Regions from separate parts of the Bradyrhizobium sp. 160 genome, predicted to be linked through region 2. Evidence: predicted binding sites of a transcription regulator. Region 2 holds the regulator's gene; each other region holds the start of a gene.
What was found. Region 2 encodes PhoB, which activates phosphate uptake and scavenging genes when phosphate is short. Its sites were predicted from a motif close to TGTCATNNANCTGTCAT; they were not measured.

Region 1: the regulator PhoB is predicted to act here: its motif matches at 1,867-1,883, upstream of IVA98_RS18540 (DUF47 domain-containing protein).
Region 3: the regulator PhoB is predicted to act here: its motif matches at 2,235-2,251, upstream of IVA98_RS22650 (UDP-2,3-diacylglucosamine diphosphatase).
Region 4: the regulator PhoB is predicted to act here: its motif matches at 2,816-2,832, upstream of IVA98_RS32780 (DUF2794 domain-containing protein).

What each region holds. Positions count from the first base shown of each region.
Region 1 is NZ_JADPKD010000047.1:81,603-86,100, forward strand. Features, by position in the region: gene sugE (quaternary ammonium compound efflux SMR transporter SugE) at 1-81, shown strand, start outside; gene IVA98_RS18535 (inorganic phosphate transporter) at 74-1,081, opposite strand; gene IVA98_RS18540 (DUF47 domain-containing protein) at 1,178-1,822, opposite strand; gene IVA98_RS18545 (branched-chain amino acid ABC transporter permease) at 1,981-2,949, opposite strand; gene IVA98_RS18550 (branched-chain amino acid ABC transporter permease) at 2,951-3,814, opposite strand; gene IVA98_RS18555 (ABC transporter substrate-binding protein) at 3,888-4,498, opposite strand, start outside.
Region 2 is NZ_JADPKD010000028.1:445,926-450,423, forward strand. Features, by position in the region: gene pstB (phosphate ABC transporter ATP-binding protein PstB) at 1-86, shown strand, start outside; gene phoU (phosphate signaling complex protein PhoU) at 98-814, shown strand; gene phoB (phosphate regulon transcriptional regulator PhoB) at 829-1,536, shown strand; gene IVA98_RS11660 (GcrA family cell cycle regulator) at 1,788-2,300, opposite strand; gene IVA98_RS11665 (aspartate aminotransferase family protein) at 2,769-3,977, shown strand; gene argF (ornithine carbamoyltransferase) at 3,977-4,498, shown strand, end outside.
Region 3 is NZ_JADPKD010000055.1:187,857-192,354, forward strand. Features, by position in the region: gene IVA98_RS22640 (threonine/serine dehydratase family protein) at 1-297, opposite strand, end outside; gene IVA98_RS22645 (glycosyltransferase family 4 protein) at 362-1,399, opposite strand; gene IVA98_RS22650 (UDP-2,3-diacylglucosamine diphosphatase) at 1,399-2,211, opposite strand; gene thiD (bifunctional hydroxymethylpyrimidine kinase/phosphomethylpyrimidine kinase) at 2,426-3,226, opposite strand; gene IVA98_RS22660 (Lrp/AsnC ligand binding domain-containing protein) at 3,762-4,007, shown strand; gene IVA98_RS22665 (c-type cytochrome) at 4,154-4,498, opposite strand, start outside.
Region 4 is NZ_JADPKD010000077.1:145,455-149,952, forward strand. Features, by position in the region: gene acnA (aconitate hydratase AcnA) at 1-1,292, shown strand, start outside; gene IVA98_RS32775 (DUF1223 domain-containing protein) at 1,525-2,301, shown strand; gene IVA98_RS32780 (DUF2794 domain-containing protein) at 2,899-3,270, shown strand; gene IVA98_RS32785 (GNAT family N-acetyltransferase) at 3,305-3,835, opposite strand; gene IVA98_RS32790 (Bax inhibitor-1/YccA family protein) at 4,166-4,498, opposite strand, start outside.

The DNA.
Region 1 (4,498 bases), on a different contig from region 2:
GGCGAGCCGGCCACGGCGTTCCGCCTCGCCAGCATCGGGCTCATCGTCGCCGGAATTGCCGGCCTAAAGTTCGTTACTTGACGAAGATCTTGACCACCCACCAGGTCAGCGCGGCGACGATGGCCGAGGCCGGGATCGTGATCACCCAGGCATAAACGATCGAGCTAGCGACGTTCCAGCGCACCGCCGAGACGCGGCGGGCGGCGCCGACGCCGACGATGGCGCCGGTGATGGTGTGGGTGGTCGAGACGGGAACGCCGAGGAAGGTCGCCATGAACAGGGTCGCAGCGCCCCCGGTCTCCGCGCAAAAGCCCTGCATGGGCGTCAATTTGGTGATGCGCAGGCCCATAGTGCGGACGATGCGCCAGCCGCCCATCAGCGTGCCCAGCGCCATCGCAGCCTGGCAGGACAGCACGACCCAGAACGGCACCGAGAATTCGCTGCCGAGATGACCCTGCGAATACAGCAGCACCGCGATGATGCCCATGGTCTTCTGGGCGTCGTTGCCGCCATGGCCGAGCGAATAGAGCGAGGCGGAGGCGAATTGCAGGATGCGGAAGGCGCGATCGACCGCAAAGGGCGTCGAGCGCACCGAGGCCCAGGACACGATCGCCACCAGCATCATTGCGAGCAGGAAGCCGACCAGGGGCGACAGCACGATCGCCAGCACCGTCTTCGACAATCCGCTCCACACTGCCGCCGAAATGCCCGCTTTGGCCATGCCGCCGCCGACGAGTCCGCCGATCAGCGCATGCGAGGACGATGACGGGATGCCGAGCGCCCAGGTCACGAGGTTCCAGACGATGGCCCCGACCAAGGCCGCAAAGATCACTTGGGCGTCGACGATGGAGGGATCGATGATGCCGGTACCGATGGTCTGGGCGACGTGCAACCCGAACACCATGAAGGCGACGAAATTGAAGAACGCGGCCCAGAATACCGCAAATTGCGGCCGCAGCACGCGGGTCGAGACGATGGTCGCGATCGAATTGGCGGCGTCATGGAGTCCGTTCAAGAAATCGAACAGCAGCGCGACGGCGATCAAGCCGACCAGGACGGGAAGAGCCAACGCAGCATCCACAGCGGCCCTGCCTCAATTTTTTCGCATGATCTCCGCGCAAACGCGTTCAGCGTTTGTCGCGAAGGAAAACCGCGGCACATTTTTCCGGATCATGCGTTACACTTGCTCGATGACGATGCTGTTGATCTCGTTGGCGACGTCGTCGAAACGGTCGGCCACCTTCTCGAGATGGTCGTAGATCTCTGCGCCGACGATGAAATCCATCGCGTTGCCCGCGCGATGCTTGAGGAACAGCTCCTTCAGCCCGATGTCATGGAGGTCGTCGACGCGGCCTTCCAGCTTGCCCAGCTCTTCGGTGATCGCGGTCAGCATGGCGACGTTCGGGCCGATCGACTGCATCAGCGGCAGCGCGCGCCCGACCAGATTGGCGCATTCGATCAGAAGCCCGCCGATCTCGCGCATCGGCGGCTCGAAGGCGCGGACTTCGAACAGCATCACGGCCTTCGCCGTCTGCTGCATCTGGTCGATGGCGTCGTCCATCGAGGTAATCAGGTTCTTGATGTCGCCGCGGTCGAACGGAGTGATAAAGGTGCGGCGCACCGCCGTCAGCACTTCGCGGGTGATGTTGTCGGCGTCGTTCTCGAACTGGTTGACGCGCTGGCAATAGACCGGCGTTTCCTCGCCGCCGTTGAGCATGCTCTGGAGCGCGATCGAGCCCTGGATCACGGTCTGGGCATGACGGTCGAACAGGTCGAAGAACCGTTCCTCCTTGGGCAGGAAAGCACGAAACCATCGCATCATGGGGATAGGCTACCGGTTGGAAAAATGGCCTGGCCCGAAGGGGCCGTCATGAAACTGTCATAGACCATTTTCGATCCACGCGCGTGTCATCTCACGCCCGCGGTGCAGGGTCATCCACCGCTTTCGAGCGACCGGTAAACCGATTTTATATCAGCTACTTAGAGCGATCGCCGGAAGTAATGCGCGATTTCGCCGATGACCCCGCGGCGGAAGGTGAGCACGCAGATCACGAAGATCGCGCCTTGGATCACCGTCACCCATTGGCCGAAGCCCGCCAGATATTGCTGCATGGCGATGATCACGAAGGCGCCGATCACGGGACCGAAGATGGTTCCGAGACCGCCGACCAGCGTCATCAGGACGACCTCGCCCGACATCGACCAGTGCACGTCGGTGAGCGAGGCGTTCTGCGCCACGAAGACTTTCAGCGCACCGGCAAAGCCGGCCAGCGTGCCCGACAGGATGAAGGCCAGGAACTTGTACTGGTCTGTACGGTAGCCGAGCGAGATCGCCCGCGGCTCATTCTCGCGGATCGCCTTCAGGACCTCGCCGAACGGCGAGTTGATGATGCGGAAGATCAAGAGGAAGCCGGCGAGGAAGCCGATCAGCACGACATAGTAGAGCACGGTCGGCTTGGACAGATCGAGCACGCCGAACATGTACCCTTGTGGAATGCCCTGGATGCCATCCTCGCCATGGGTGAACGGCGCCTGCAGGTAGATGAAATAAAGAAGCTGCGACAGCGCCAGCGTGATCATCGAGAAATAGATGCCCTGGCGACGGATCGAGATGTAGCCGGTCACGATCGACAGCACGAACGCGGCGGCGACGCCGACGAGGATGCCGAGCTCGGGCGGAAGCGCCCACACCTTCAGCGCATGTGCGCTGCAATAGCCGGCAGTCCCCAGGAACATTGCGTGCCCGAACGACAGCAGGCCGCCATAGCCGACCAGCAGATTGAAGGCGCAGGCGAGCAGCGCAAAGCACAGCGCCTGCATCACGAAGAACGGATAGACTCCCGTGAATGGCACCGACGCCAAGAGCAGCGCCATCACCACGAACACGATCATCTCGTCGCGCACCGTGCGCGGGGTCACCGGCAGCGTGTCGTCCGTCAAGGCTGTCATATCAGGCCGCCCTTCCCGTCAATCCCGTTGGCTTCACCAAGAGCACCAGCACCATCAGCACGAACACGACGGTGTTGGAGGCCTCGGGGTAGAAATATTTGGTCAGGCCCTCGATCACACCGAGCGCAAAGCCGGTGATGATCGAGCCCATGATCGATCCCATGCCGCCGATCACGACCACCGCGAACACGACGATGATGAGGTCGGCGCCCATCAGCGGCCGCACCTGATTGATCGGCGCGGAGAGCACGCCGGCGAGCGCGGCAAGGCCGACGCCGAGACCATAGGTCAGCGTGATCATGCGCGGCACGTTGACGCCGAAGGCGCGCACCAGCGTCGGGTTCTCGGTGGCGGCACGCAGGTAAGCACCGAGCCGCGTCTTCTCGATCAGGAACCAGGTCGCAAGGCACACCACCAGCGAGAACACGACTACCCAGCCGCGATAGACGGGCAGGAACATGAAGCCGAGGTTCATGCCGCCCTTGAGCTGGTCCGGAATGGCGTAAGGCAGACCGGAGGAGCCGAAATAATTCTGGAACACGCCCTGCACGATCAGCGCGATGCCGAAGGTCAGGAGCAGGCCGTAGAGGTGATCGAGCCCGGTCAGCCATTGCAGCATGGTCCGCTCGAGGATCATGCCGAAAATGCCGACGATGATGGGCGCCAGCAGCAACGCCCACCAATAATTGATGCCGCCGAGGTTGAGCAGGAAATAGGCGACGAAGGCGCCCATCATGTAGAGCGCGCCGTGGGCGAAATTGATGATGTTGAGCATGCCGAAGATCACGGCAAGCCCGAGACTGAGCAGCGCGTAGAACGAGCCGTTGATCAGTCCCACCAGTAGCTGAGCGTAAAGAGCCTGCATCGATCCCGCACCCGGTCCCTTCGGCGTTCCCTTAAAAGTCGCCCGCAAGCCTGATGGCCTGCCGGCCGTCATCTTACTTCTTCAAGAGCGCGCACTTGCTCTCGGACAGCGGCGTGAAGGCCTGATCGCCCGGCACCGTGCCGACCAGCTTGTAGAAGTCCCACGGTCCCTTGGATTCCGAGGGCTTCTTCACCTCGAAGAGATAGGCGTTGTGAATGGTGCGGCCGTTGGGCTGGATCTCGCCCTTGCCGAACAGATCGTCCTCGGTCGGCATCGACTTCATCTTCTCGACGATCTTGATGCCGTCATGCGGATTGCCGCCGAGCGCTTCGAGGGCCTTGAGATAGTGCCGTACGCCCGCATAGACGCCGGCCTGCACCATGGTCGGCGGCGCATTGTTCTTCATCTTCTCGGCGAAGCGCTTGGAGAACGCCCGGGTCTGGTCGTTCATGTCCCAGTAGAACGTCTCGGTGAAGTTGAGGCCCTGCGCCGTCTCGAGGCCGATCGCCTTGACGTCGGTGAGGAAGAGCAGCAGCGCCGCCAGCTTCTGACCGCCCTTGACGATGCCGAACTCGGCCGCCTGCTTGATGGTGTTGGTGGTATCGCCGCCGGCATTGGCAAGGCCGATGATCTTGGCCTTGGAGGCCTGCGCCTGAAGCAGGAACGAGGAGAAGTCCGGCGTGT
Region 2 (4,498 bases):
TGATCGAGTTCGATGACACCAGCAAGATCTTCACGTCGCCGAGCGATCGGCGTACGCAGGATTACATCACCGGCCGGTTCGGCTGAGGAGACGGGACATGGGTACTGAACATACCGCAAAGGCCTTCGATACCGACCTCCAGGAGCTCACTCGCCTCGTCGCCGAGATGGGCGGCATCGCCGAGCGCATGATCGTCGATTCCGTCGACGCGCTGATCCGCCGCGACGTCGCGCTCGGCCAGCGCGTCGTCACCACCGATGCCGAGCTCGACGCGCTTCAGAAGCGCATCGAGGAGCGCGCCGTGCTCACCATCGCCCGCCGCCAGCCGATGGCGGTGGATTTGCGCGAGATCGTCGGCGCCATGCGCGTTGCCACCGATCTTGAGCGCATCGGCGACCTCGCCAAGAACATGGGCAAGCGCGTTGCGGCGCTGGAGACAGACTTCCATCCGCTGAAACTGTTCCGCGGCCTGGAGCACATGACCGACCTCGTGCAGCAGCAGGTCAAGTCGGTGCTTGATGCCTATGCCGCGCACGATTTGCCGGCGGCGATGGCAGTGTGGAAGGGCGACGAGGAAGTGGACGCCATCTGCACCTCTCTGTTTCGCGAGCTCCTCACTTATATGATGGAGGATCCGCGCAACATCTCGTTCTGCATCCATCTGATGTTCTGCGCCAAGAACATCGAGCGGATCGGTGATCACGCCACCAACATCGCCGAGACCGTGTTCTACATGATCGAGGGGCAGGCGATCACCGACAAGCGGCCGAAGGGCGACATGACGACCTTCGCCACGACGGTACCGAATACCTAGGGAGCGACGACAACATGGGCGCACGCATTATGGTGGTTGAGGACGAGGAAGCTCTCACCGAGCTTCTGCGTTACAACCTCGAAGGCGACGGCTATGACGTGGAGACGGTGATGCGCGGCGACGACGCCGACACCCGCCTTAAGGAACACATCCCCGATCTGATCGTGCTCGACTGGATGCTGCCGGGACTGTCCGGCATCGAGCTGTGCCGGCGGCTGCGCACCCGTCCCGAGACCAAGCAGCTCCCGATCATCATGCTGACCGCGCGCGGCGAGGAGAGCGAGCGGGTGCGGGGTCTTGCGACCGGCGCCGACGACTACATCGTCAAGCCGTTCTCGGTGCCGGAGCTGCTCGCGCGCGTGAAGGGCCTTCTGCGGCGCGCAAGCCCCGAGCGGCTCGCCACCGTGCTCGCCTATGGCGACATCGAGCTCGATCGCGACAAGCGCCGCGTCGCGCGTTCGGGCCGGCCGATCGATCTCGGCCCGACCGAATATCGCCTGCTGGAGTTTTTCCTGGAGCATCCCGGTCGCGTGTTCTCGCGCGAGCAGCTGCTCGACAGCGTCTGGGGCCGCGACATCTACATCGACGAGCGCACCGTCGACGTCCATATCGGCCGCCTGCGCAAGCTGCTCAATCTCGGCCGCGAGCAGGACCCGATCCGTACCGTCCGCGGCGCGGGTTATGCGCTGGATGATCGGTTTGCAAAGGCGGAGCAGACGTAGGCCCAGCTGCGTCAACAATCTCGGCCGTCGTCCCGGACAAGCGTAGCTCCGGCAACGCGCAGCGTTGTCCGGAGCGAAGCGCCGATCCGGGACCCGGGCCCATTGTTGCGCGAAAAAGGTAACTCCGAGGCCCCGTAACCACGGCTTGCGGTGGCTATCGGTCCCGGATCGGCGCTACGCTTGTCCGGGACGACATCGGGTTTGTTGCGCCGTCACCGCGTGACGGCTGCCGGCTCGATCTCAGGAAATAATCACCGCGTGCTCGGCTTCGGTGCCGCCCGCCGGCGATCCGCTGCCGGCTGATAGGCGACGCGCGAGTGCTGGGCGCAGTAGGGCAGGCCTGACAGCGCCTTGCCGCCACAGAAGAAGAAGTCCGGGCTGGAGGGATCGCCGACCGGCCAGTGGCACGTCGCCTCGTTCAATTCCAGCAGCGACAGCCGCTGGCTCATCGGCACCACGTTGTCGTAGGTGACCGGTTCGGCCTCCACCTCGACCTCGAAGGCCTGCGCCAGCGCGGTGTTGCCGCGCGAGATCGGCCGGGTCACCCGCATCATATGCTGCGCGGGCCGCGCCTTGCGCGGCCGCGGCGCTGCCGATGAAGGGCTCTTGGCGCGGCCCGACAGGCCAAGCCTGTGCACTTTGCCGATCACGGCATTGCGGGTCACATTGCCGAGCTCGGCCGCGATCTGGCTGGCCGAAAGTCCGGCCTCCCAGAGCTTCTTCAGCTGCTCGACGCGATCATCGGACCAGGTCAAAACCGTCATTGCACCCTTTCCCTCGTTGCGCGCCGCCATCCTGGGGCCTCACAGCGAATGCTTAAGCCTTGAAAAACCCGTGCCGTCAGAATCCCTTAAGGCTCGCCGGGCGCGTGACTGACGCCCGAACGTTTACGCCGGTACATGAGGACTCTTGGGATCAGAACCGCTGCACGAGATGTCGTATCTGACAGTCCAAACGCTACAATATGGCGTGACTCCCGCGCAAGAGTCCGCCGACTCGCTTCCACATGTTCCGTGGTGAAAACCCTGCAAGATCGGCACCGCAAGACTACGGATTCGGCGTTTCGCGAGGCTTTCCGGGCGGCATTGACACCCGTCTTGCCAGGCATAAGATGGTGACGCGTGCCGCCCTTAAAAGGCGGCACGTTTCGTTTTCCGGACCGGTCAATGGTGCGCTGCGCAAGGCATGCCAGGCAGGTCTCAACGTCCAAATGCAACATCCAAGTGATGGTCATGACCAACAGCGCCGCGCCGCATCTGCTTCCCGTTTTCGCCAGGGCGGACCTTGGCTTCGAGCGCGGCGAAGGCTGCTGGCTGATCGCGACCAATGGCGATCGCTATCTCGATTTCACCTCGGGCGTCGCGGTGAACGCGCTCGGCCACGCCCATCCCGCATTGGTCAAGGCGTTGCAGGAGCAGGCGACCAGGCTCTGGCACATGTCGAACCTGTTCCAGAGTCCCGATGGCGAACGGCTTGCAACGCGTCTGTGCAACGAAAGTTTCGCGGACTTCGTGTTCTTCTGCAATTCCGGCGCCGAAGCGTTGGAATGCGTGATCAAGGTCGTGCGGCGCTATCACGCCGCCAAGGGCCATCCCGATCGCTATCGCATGATCACCTTCGAAGGCGCCTTCCACGGCCGCACGCTGGCGACGCTGGCGGCGACGGGCTCGGCAAAATATCTTGAAGGTTTCGGCCCGCCCATGGATGGCTTCGACCAAGTCCCGCATGGCGACATCGAGGCCGTGAAGAAGGCGATCGGTCCGCAGACCGCCGGCATCCTGATCGAGCCGATCCAGGGCGAGGGCGGCGTGCGTTCGTCAACACCCGCCTTCCTCAAGGCGCTGCGTCAGCTCTGCGACGAGAAGGGGCTGTTGCTCGCGTTCGACGAGGTGCAGACCGGCATGGGCCGCACCGGCGATCTGTTCGCGCATCGCCGTCTCGGCGTTACCCCCGACGTGATGTCGCTGGCGAAAGCGCTCGGTGGCGGCTTCCCGATCGGCGCTTGTCTTGCCACCGCGGAAGCGGCTTCCGGCATGACGCCCGGCTCGCACGGCTCGACCTTCGGCGGCAATCCGCTCGCGATCTCCGCTGCGAACGCCGTGCTCGACGTCATGCTCGAGCCCGGCTTTTTCGATCACGTGCAGAGGATGTCGCTGCTGCTCAAGCAGAAGCTCGCCTCGGTGATCGATCGCTATCCTGATATCGTCAGCGAAGTCCGCGGTGAGGGGCTCCTGATCGGCATCAAGGCGGTCGTGCCTTCGGGTGATCTCGTTGCCGCCCTGCGCAACGAAAAGCTGCTCACCGTCGGCGCCGGCGACAATGTCGTGCGCTTCCTGCCGCCGCTGATCGTCACCGAAGCCGAGATCGAGGACAGCGTCGGGCGGCTCGAGCGCGCCTGCGCGGCGATCTCGTGCAGTCAGACCAAGCGGGCGGCAAGCTGATGAGCAAGTCGCCAAAGCACTTCCTCGACATCAACGAGCTCCCGCTGTCGGAGCTCAAGCGCATGCTCGCCGCATCCTCCGCCATGAAGGCGAAGCAGAAGGCGCATCAGCCGGTCAGGCCGCTCGAAGGCAAGACGCTGGCGATGATCTTCGAGCGCCCCTCGACGCGGACGCGGGTGTCGTTCGACGTCGCCATGCGCCAGCTCGGCGGCGAGCCCATCATGCTCACCGGCGCCGAAATGCAGCTCGGCCGGGGCGAGACCATCGCCGACACCGCGCGCGTGCTGTCGCGCTATGTCGACGCCATCATGATCCGCATCCTCAATCACGAGGCGCTGCTGGAGCTTGCGGCCTATGCGACCGTGCCCGTCATCAACGGCCTGACGCGCCGTTCGCACCCTTGCCAGGTGATGGCCGACCTCATGACCTATGAGGAGCATCGCGGCCCGATCGAGGGCAAGACGGTGGCCTGGACAGGCGACGACAACAACGTGCTGGCGTCCTGGGCCCACGCCGCCGAG
Region 3 (4,498 bases), on a different contig from region 2:
CTGCATGTCGAGGATCTTCGCCGCGGCCGCCACGCCCTGGGCGTGGTTGCCGGAGGAGAATGCGACGACGCCGCCGGCGCGCTTGTCCTGCGGGATCGAGAATACCTTGTTGAAGGCGCCACGGAACTTGAACGAGCCGGTGCGCTGGAGCATCTCCGGCTTCAGGAAGACCTTTGCGCCGACGCGCTCGTTGAGCACGGGGAAAGACAACAGCGGGGTGCGGATGGCGTAAGGCGCGATCACGCGCGCTGCGGCGTCGATGTCGGCGGGGCCGACCGGGAGGAGCTGTTCGATCATATCAGACCTTATCGCGGCCTGGGAGCCGCGAGCAAGACATCTCCCCGCGAGGATTTTTTGTCGATTAGGCCACGAAGCGCGGCGGTTCCGCCCCTTTCCGGCCGGGCAGCACCGCGCCTAGCGCCTCGATGCTGGCCAGGAAAGCCCGGGCCGAAGCCTCCCAGGTGTAATTGGCGGCGAACCAGTCCTGCCTGGAGATGTCGAGCGCGGCGAAGCAGGCGGTGCGCAGATCGTGATCGAGCGCGCCGACCGCCGCATTGCCGATCACGTCGCGGGGTCCCTTCACCGGAAAGGCCGCCACCGGCAGGCCACTTGCGAGCGCCTCCACCAGGACCAGGCCGAAAGTGTCGGTCTTGCTCGGGAACACGAAGACGTCGGCCGCAGCATAGATTTCCGCCAGCGCCTCGCCGTGCTTCTCGCCGAGGAAGATCGCATCGGGATAGGCCTCTTCGAGCGAGGCACGCGCCGGACCGTCGCCAACGATCACCTTGGTGCCGGGCAGGTCGAGGTCGAGAAAGGCCTCGAGGTTCTTCTCCACCGCGACCCGGCCGACCGAGAGGAACACCGGCGCCGGCAGACAGAGGTCGATCGCGCGGGGACGGAACAAATGGGTGTCGACGCCGCGCGGCCACAGCACGACATTGTCGAAGCCGCGCTCGGCGAGCTCGCGCGCGAGCGCAGGCGTCGCCGCCATCACGGCGCGGCTGGGCGCATGGAAGCGGCGCAGCGCGCGCCAGATCAGCGAGCCCGGCACTGGCACGCGAGCCCGGACATATTCTGGAAAGCGGGTATGGAAGCTGGTCGTGAACGGCAGCTTGCGCTGGCGGCAATAGCGGCGGACCATCAGGCCGATCGGCCCCTCCGTCGCGATGTGGATGCTGTCCGGGCGTGCTTCTTCGATCAGCTTTGCAATTCGCGCCGGGCGCGGCATGGCGAGGCGCACGTCGCGATAGCTCGGCATCGCAAAGGTGCGGAACGATTGCGGCGTCAGGAACGTGAACGCGACGCCGAGCCCCTCTGCCGCGTCGGCCAGCTTGGTCAGCGTCCGAACCACACCGTTGACTTGCGGGTGCCAGGCGTCGGTCGCGACCAGGATGCGCATCAGGCAGCTCTTGCCGCGACCTGCGGGACGGTTGCCGGCTTCTGCAAATGATCCGCCCAGGTGATGATCTCGAAACGGCCGTCGTCGTGCTCGACCAGCGCGGTGCAGCTCTCGACCCAGTCGCCGCAATTCAAGTAGCGAATGCCGGCCTCGTCGCGGATCACGGCGTAATGGATGTGGCCGCAGATCACGCCGTCCGCGTCGTGACGTCGCGCGTCGGCGGCGAGCGCCTGTTCGAACGCGCCGATATAGTTGACGGCGTTCTTGACCTTCTGCTTGGCCCATTGCGACAGCGACCAATAGGGCACGCCGAACAAGCGGCGGAAGAAGTTGACGAGGCGGTTCATCTGGATCGCGAAATCGTAGGCCTTGTCACCGAGATGAGCGAGCCAGCGCGCGTTCTGCACCACGAGGTCGAAGATGTCGCCGTGAATCACGAGATAGCGCTTGCCGTCGACGCCGGTATGCACGGTGTTCTCGACCACGTCGATGCCGCCGAAATGCGTGCCGTAATAGTTGCGCAGGAACTCGTCGTGATTGCCGGGAATGTAGATGACCTTGGCGCCCTTGCGCGCCTTGCGCAGCAGCTTCTGGACGAGGTCGTTATGGGATTGCGGCCAGTGCCAGCTCGATTTCAGCGCCCAGCCGTCGACGATGTCGCCGACGAGATAGATGGTGTCGGCATCGTGGTAGCGCAGGAAGTCCAGCAGAAGATCGGCTTGAGAACCGCGGGCTCCGAGATGGACGTCGGAGATGAACAACGTGCGAAAGCGCCGCTCCGGGCTCTCGTCACTCACATCGTAACTTCCCATGCGCCAGCCTGTAACAATGTCCCGTGACAGGGGGATGACCGATTGAACTCTTGAGGCACGTTCCGATACGAATCACGCCTTGCCTCGCCTGCCCTGCGAATATCAGTCGCATGCGACAATCAGGCGACATGGCGCGCAGCGCCTCGTCCAAGATCAGATTCGCACTGGAAGCCCGGAGGGCAGGCGCTCCCTCTCCCGCTTGAGCGGGCGGTCGTCAGTAGAACTTATGGAAATGATGGATCGGCCCGTGGCCGTGGCCGACGCTGAAGCGGTCGGCGGCGCCAATCGCAGCGCTGATCCAGGCCTTGGCGCTGCGGACCGCCTGCTCGAGCGCCTCGCCTCTGGCGAGACCCGCCGCGACGGCCGAGGACAGCGAGCAGCCGGTACCATGGGTGTTCTTGGTGGCAAGGCGGGGCGCCGCGAGCGCGATGGCGTTGTCGGCATCAACCAGATAGTCGACGCTCTCCGCGCCTTCGCCGTGTCCTCCCTTGATCAGGACCGCGCGGCAGCCGAGCGCCAGAAGGCAGTGCCCCTGGCTTTCGATCTCGGCCTGGTTGGCCGCGACCGGTGCATCGAGCAGCGCAGCGGCCTCGGGCAGGTTCGGCGTGATCACCGAGGCGAGCGGTATCAGTCTCGTGCGCAACGCCTTGACGGCGTCGGAGGCCAGCAGCCGGTCGCCGGATGTTGCCACCATCACGGGATCGAGCACCACGTGCCGGGGCGCCCAGTGCGACAGCGCGGCCGCGATCGCGTCGATGCTGGCGGCCTGGGCCACCATGCCGATTTTCACAGCGCCGACATCAAGATCGGAAAACACCGCATCGATCTGCGCGGTGACGAACTCGGCCGGCACTGCGTGAATACCCGTGACGCCGCGCGTGTTCTGCGCCGTCAACGCCGTGATGGCGGAGGCGCCATAGACGCCGAGCGCGGCAAAAGTCTTCAGGTCCGCCTGGATGCCGGCGCCCCCACTCGAATCGGAGCCGGCGATGGTGAGCGCCACGGGCGTCGTCATCGCGGGAGACATCTGCTTGATCCGGACACCGCCATGGCCTGTCCTAGCGCGACCGTGGAACACCAGCAAGCGCCACCAGCTGCAAGCGACGCTGATTGGCGACACAGCCGTGCTCCAGCGCAGCAAGCGGACGCGGCGTGGACCGCGCAATCGTGCAGGCTTGCAAATGCAAGCTCACCTTCTCTTTATGGTCTTGCCCCTCAGCTTGCTTCGCCGATGCGTGAGACGTCAAGTGCTGGAACTGTCCGGCGCCGCCAGTTGCAGGCCGCCCGGGGCCGCGCCGACGAGACGATCCTGATCGCCGAGGACAACCCGTTCGTCCGCTCCTCGCTATTCGCAGGGTGGAAGCTCTCGGATATCGCGTCGTTGCCGCGGTCAATGGCAAGGGAGCCTTGCAGCAGCTGCGCACCGATCCCCAGCATCGACACGCAGTTCACCGAGTGCCGGACCCGCATCGAGGGGCGGCAAGTTCGCTTGCTAAATCCGGCCGATTTTGGCCTATTAGCCGGCTAGATGTGCTTTCGGAGTGACCGCGATGGTTCCCTTTTTCGTCCAGATCAAATGCAAGCTCGGCCAGTCCTATGTGGTCGCCAATGCGCTCGCCGAAGCCGAGATCGCCTCCGAGATCTATTCCACGGCCGGTCAATACGACCTCCTCGTGAAGTTCTACGTCGACAAGGACACCGACATCGGCCATTTCGTCAACGAGAAGGTGCAAGTGCTGCCAGGCATCCAGGACACCCTCACCATCATCACCTTCAAGGCGTTCGGCACCGGCTAACGGGCGTCATCGATGCGGGATGAGTTTGGTTATATCGATGCGAGCCAACGGTTCACCTCTCCCGAAGGGAGAGGTCGGATCGCATCGAAAGATGCGATCCGGGTGAGGGGTTACAGTCTCACGATCGAGCTAGCCTTCATCACGCACTAGCTGCCCTGCTTGCGCTTGGGCGGGGTCGGGCCGTCCACCGGGGGCAGCGATTTGACGTAGTCCGCCATTGCCGCGAGATCCGCGTCCGGCAGTTGCGAGGTGTTCTTGATCACGCGCGTCATTGCGCCGCCGACGCTGTCGCCATCGGGCAGTTCGCCAGTCTTGAGGAAATAGGCGATGTCCTTCGCGCTCCACTCGCCAAGGCGCTTCTGGGTGATGTTGGGGACCCAGCCCTCGCCTTCCGGATTGGGCCCGCCGGCAAACCGCTCGCTCGCGATGATGCCGCCAAGCGCGTTGCGCGGGCTGTGGCATTCGGCGCAATGGCCCAAACTGTTCACGAG
Region 4 (4,498 bases), on a different contig from region 2:
TTGCCCCGGGCAGCCAGGTGGTCGCGGAATATCTCGCCAATTCCGGCCTTCAGGCTGACCTCGACAAGGTCGGCTTCAACCTGGTCGGCTTCGGCTGCACCACCTGCATCGGCAATTCCGGTCCGCTGCCGGAGGAGATCTCAAAGTCGATCAACGACAACGGCATCGTCGCGGCCGCCGTGCTCTCCGGCAACCGCAATTTCGAGGGCCGCGTCTCGCCGGACGTGCAGGCGAACTATCTGGCTTCGCCGCCGTTGGTCGTCGCCTACGCGCTCGCGGGCAGCGTGACCAAGAACCTCGCCACCGAGCCGCTCGGCGAGGGCAAGGACGGCAAGCCGGTATATCTGAAGGACATCTGGCCGACGACGAAAGAAATCAACGCCTTCATGAAGAAGTTCGTGACCGCGTCGATCTTCAAGAAGAAGTATGCCGACGTGTTCAAGGGCGACACCAACTGGCGCAAGATCAAGACGGTCGAGAGCGAGACCTATCGCTGGAACATGAGTTCGACCTATGTGCAGAACCCGCCATATTTCGACGGCATGAAGAAGGAGCCGGAGCCGGTCACCGACATCGTCGAGGCGCGCATCCTCGCCATGTTCGGCGACAAGATCACCACCGACCACATCTCGCCGGCCGGCTCGATCAAGCTCACCTCGCCCGCGGGCAAATATCTCAGCGAGCACCAGGTGCGCCCTGCCGACTTCAACCAGTACGGCACGCGCCGCGGTAACCACGAAGTCATGATGCGCGGCACCTTCGCCAACATCCGCATCAAGAACTTCATGCTGAAGGGCGCCGACGGCAACATTCCGGAAGGCGGTCTGACCAAGCACTGGCCCGACGGCGAGCAGATGTCGATCTACGACGCCGCGATGAAGTACCAGGAAGAGAAGGTGCCGCTGGTAGTGTTCGCCGGCGCCGAATATGGCAACGGCTCCTCCCGCGACTGGGCCGCAAAGGGCACGCGCCTGCTCGGTGTTCGCGCCGTGATTTGCCAGAGCTTCGAGCGCATCCACCGCTCGAACCTGGTCGGCATGGGCGTGCTGCCGCTGACCTTCGAGGAGGGCACCTCCTGGCAGTCGCTGGGTCTCAAGGGCGACGAGAAGGTCACGCTGCGCGGCCTCGTCGGCGACCTCAAGCCGCGCCAGAAGCTGACCGCGGAGATCGTCTCCGGCGACGGTTCATTGCAGCGCGTTTCGCTGCTTTGCCGCATCGATACGCTGGACGAGCTCGACTACTACCGCAACGGCGGCATTCTGCACTACGTGCTGCGCAAGCTTGCGGCGTAAGCGCGGATTTGTGAACGATGGCTCACTGCGAAGTGAGTAGAAGCCTGAACGAAGGCGGCCTATCAAAAGGCCGCCTTCGCGCGTTTGCGGCACGTTTCGGATGGGCCCGGCCGGTGGAAAACCTCCTCCTGGACGGTTGCCTGGAAGGACGAATGTGCCGCGCCCCGTAAGACTACGGTGACCATCAGGCGATAAGATTCCCTCTCACAAGCAATGGTGTGCGGCGTTAGACATGACAACAATGACGGCTTCTCATCCGATTTCACGTTGGTCCAGTGCCCTCTGGTCGGGTGCTCTCGGCATCTGTGCGATCGTCGCCGTCATCCGCCCCGCCGAGGCTGATCCCCGCGCCGTTGTCGAATTGTTTACCTCGCAGGGCTGCTCGTCCTGTCCGCCCGCCGACAAGATCATCGGCGATCTCTCCAAAGATCCCTCGGTCATCGCGTTGAGCATGCCGATCGACTATTGGGATTATCTCGGCTGGAAGGACACGCTGGCGGATTCACGCTTCTCTGCACGGCAGCGTGCTTACTCGCGCGTGCGCGGCGACCGTGAGGTCTACACGCCGCAGGTCGTCGTCAATGGCTCGACCCATGTCATCGGCAGCGATCGCACCGGCATCGAGAATGCGATCGGCAAGACCGACAGGGGCACGGGGGTGATGAGCGTGCCGGTGACGATGTCGCTTGCGGGCAAGCAGATCAACGTCTCGGTGGCCGGGAGCAACGAGCCCACGGTCTCGCATGGCGAGGTCTGGATCTGCTCGATCGCCAAGTCGGTGCCCATCACGATCACCCGCGGCGAAAATCGCGGACAGCAGGTCACCTATCACAACGTCGTGCGCAACCTGCTGAAGGTCGGCGACTGGACCGGCCGTCCGGAAAGCTGGACGGTGCCGATCGAGAATCTCACGCGCGATGGCGTCGACGGCGCGGTGGTCTATGTCCAGGATGGCAGCCGAGAGAAGCCGGGCCCGATGCTGGGCGCGGCGTACACGTCGCTGCACTGATTCTTTGGCGTCGTACTCTGCTTTCAATCCTCATGGTGAGGAGCGCGCCCTTGCGCGGCATCTCGAACCATGAAAGGCCCCCCGCTGATGCAATGGGGCCTCCATCCTTCAAGACGCCGCGCAAGAGCGCGGCCCTCAGGATGAGGAGAGACAGCCTTTGTGCGGATCATAGTGCGGATCAGAGACAAGTTCGCAGGATCGGAAACATCCCGACACAAACAAAAAAGGACCAACTTGCGTTGGCCCTCCTTGCCGTGCGTACAGACCCGATCCTGTCGACCCCGGGGGGCTGGGGGCTGAGGAATCCGGAACCGAAGGACCGGGTCAACGCACGTAAGTGTTTTCGCAATGCAGGGCGGCAGTCGCTAGGCGGAAAAGCGGCGATACTATGATTCCTGCTAACGATCCCGTGACGGTTTGCCGCGACGGAGTTCCACCGCTGCGTGTGTTCGGATTCGCAATCGATTCCATTGGTTGAGCTAGGGAGCCTCTTGCGGCCCGGTACGGTTGGCGCGATCATGCAATTGTCATGAGCGCAGTTCCCGGGACGGTCTTCGGGGACGCGGGGTCATGTCGCGCGATCAGGAGGCGCTTCCCATGAGTCTGATGTCGGAGGATGCCGATCCGAGCGAGCAGCGCGCGGCGGCGCGCCCCGCCGCTGTGACGACGCAGCCGAACCGGGTGACGTTCAACCGCCTCGAACTGCACCGGATCCTCAATCTCTATGGCCGCATGGTCGCCGACGGCGAGTGGCGCGACTACGCCATCGACTTCCTGAAGGACCGCGCCGTGTTCTCGGTCTATCGCCGCGCCTCGGAAGTGCCGATCTATCGCATCGAGAAGGACCCGCGGCTCGCGCGCAAGCAGGGCATGTACAGCGTGATCTCGGCGACCGGCCTGATCCTGCGCCGCGGTCACGAGCTCGAGCGTGTGCTGCTGGTGATCGATCGCAAGCTGGCGGTGGTGTAGGCGGCGTCGGGTGGACGACAAAGGCGCAACGCGCCTACTTTCCCGGCACCGTGCTTGCGCCCTCGCCGAGGGCGCGCTGCATCATCACCGTATCGAGCCAGCGGCCGAATTTCAGCCCGACATTGGGATGCGTGCCGATCATCTCGAAGCCGCTCTTGGCGTGAACGCCAATCGAGCCGGCATTGGCGGAATCGCCGATCACCGCGATCATCTGCCGGAAGCCGCGCGCCTCGCATTCGATGATCAACCGCTCCAGCAGCAGAGAGCCGACACCGCGGCGCTGGAAGGAGGGATCGAGATAGATCGAATTCTCCACCGTGAAGCGGTAGGCCGGCCGCGGCCGGTAGGCACCGGCATAGGCATAGCCGGCGACGCGACGATCAAGGATCGCGACGAAATAGGGATAGCCGCCGTCGATCAGCGCGCGATAGCGGCGCGTCATCTCGGCAAGATCGGGCGGCTCCAGCTCGAACGTCGCGGTGCCCTCGCGGACGGCCTGCTGGTAAATGGCGGTGATGGCGGGAAGATCGGCCTCGAGCGTGGGCCTGATTTCGGGTGCGGACATGGCGGCAAGATTAGAGCCTTCCCGCGGCCGCTGGAAGAGGGCAGGGCTGCTTCCCAGCCGTCATGCAGGCGCAGCAGTCTCCATCTTCTCCGTGCTGTCATGCCCCGCCTAGTGCCAATTGCGCACGGGGGCGGGGCATCCAGTACGCCGCGGCCCCTCGGCTTCTCACGAACGCTTTGGAATGCTGGATCGCCCGCCGGAGCCCGTCATCGGGCTCGCCGAAGGCGAGACCATTGGCGGGCGATGACACCGGGTATGTGGCGACATCATGCCCCAAACAAAAACCCCGGCCTTTCGGCCGGGGCTGATGTCGTTCTCTCAGCCTATCGCTTAATCGCGCTGGCCGAGGAGCTGCAACAGCAGCGTGAACAGGTTGATGAAGTTCAGGTACAGCGACAGCGCGCCGGTGATGGCCGCACGCTCCGCGATGTCACCGCCGGCCGAGGCGTAGCCGTAGATGTAGTCGTTCTTCAGCCGCTGGGTATCCCAGGCGGTGAGGCCCGCAAACACCAGCACGCCGACCACCGAGACAATGAACTGCAGCATCGAACTCGCCAGGAACAGGTTGACCAGGCTCGCGATGACGATGCCGATCAGGCCCATGAACAGGAACGAGCCCATGCCAGTCAGGTCACGCTTGGTGGTGTAGCCGTAGAGGCTCAG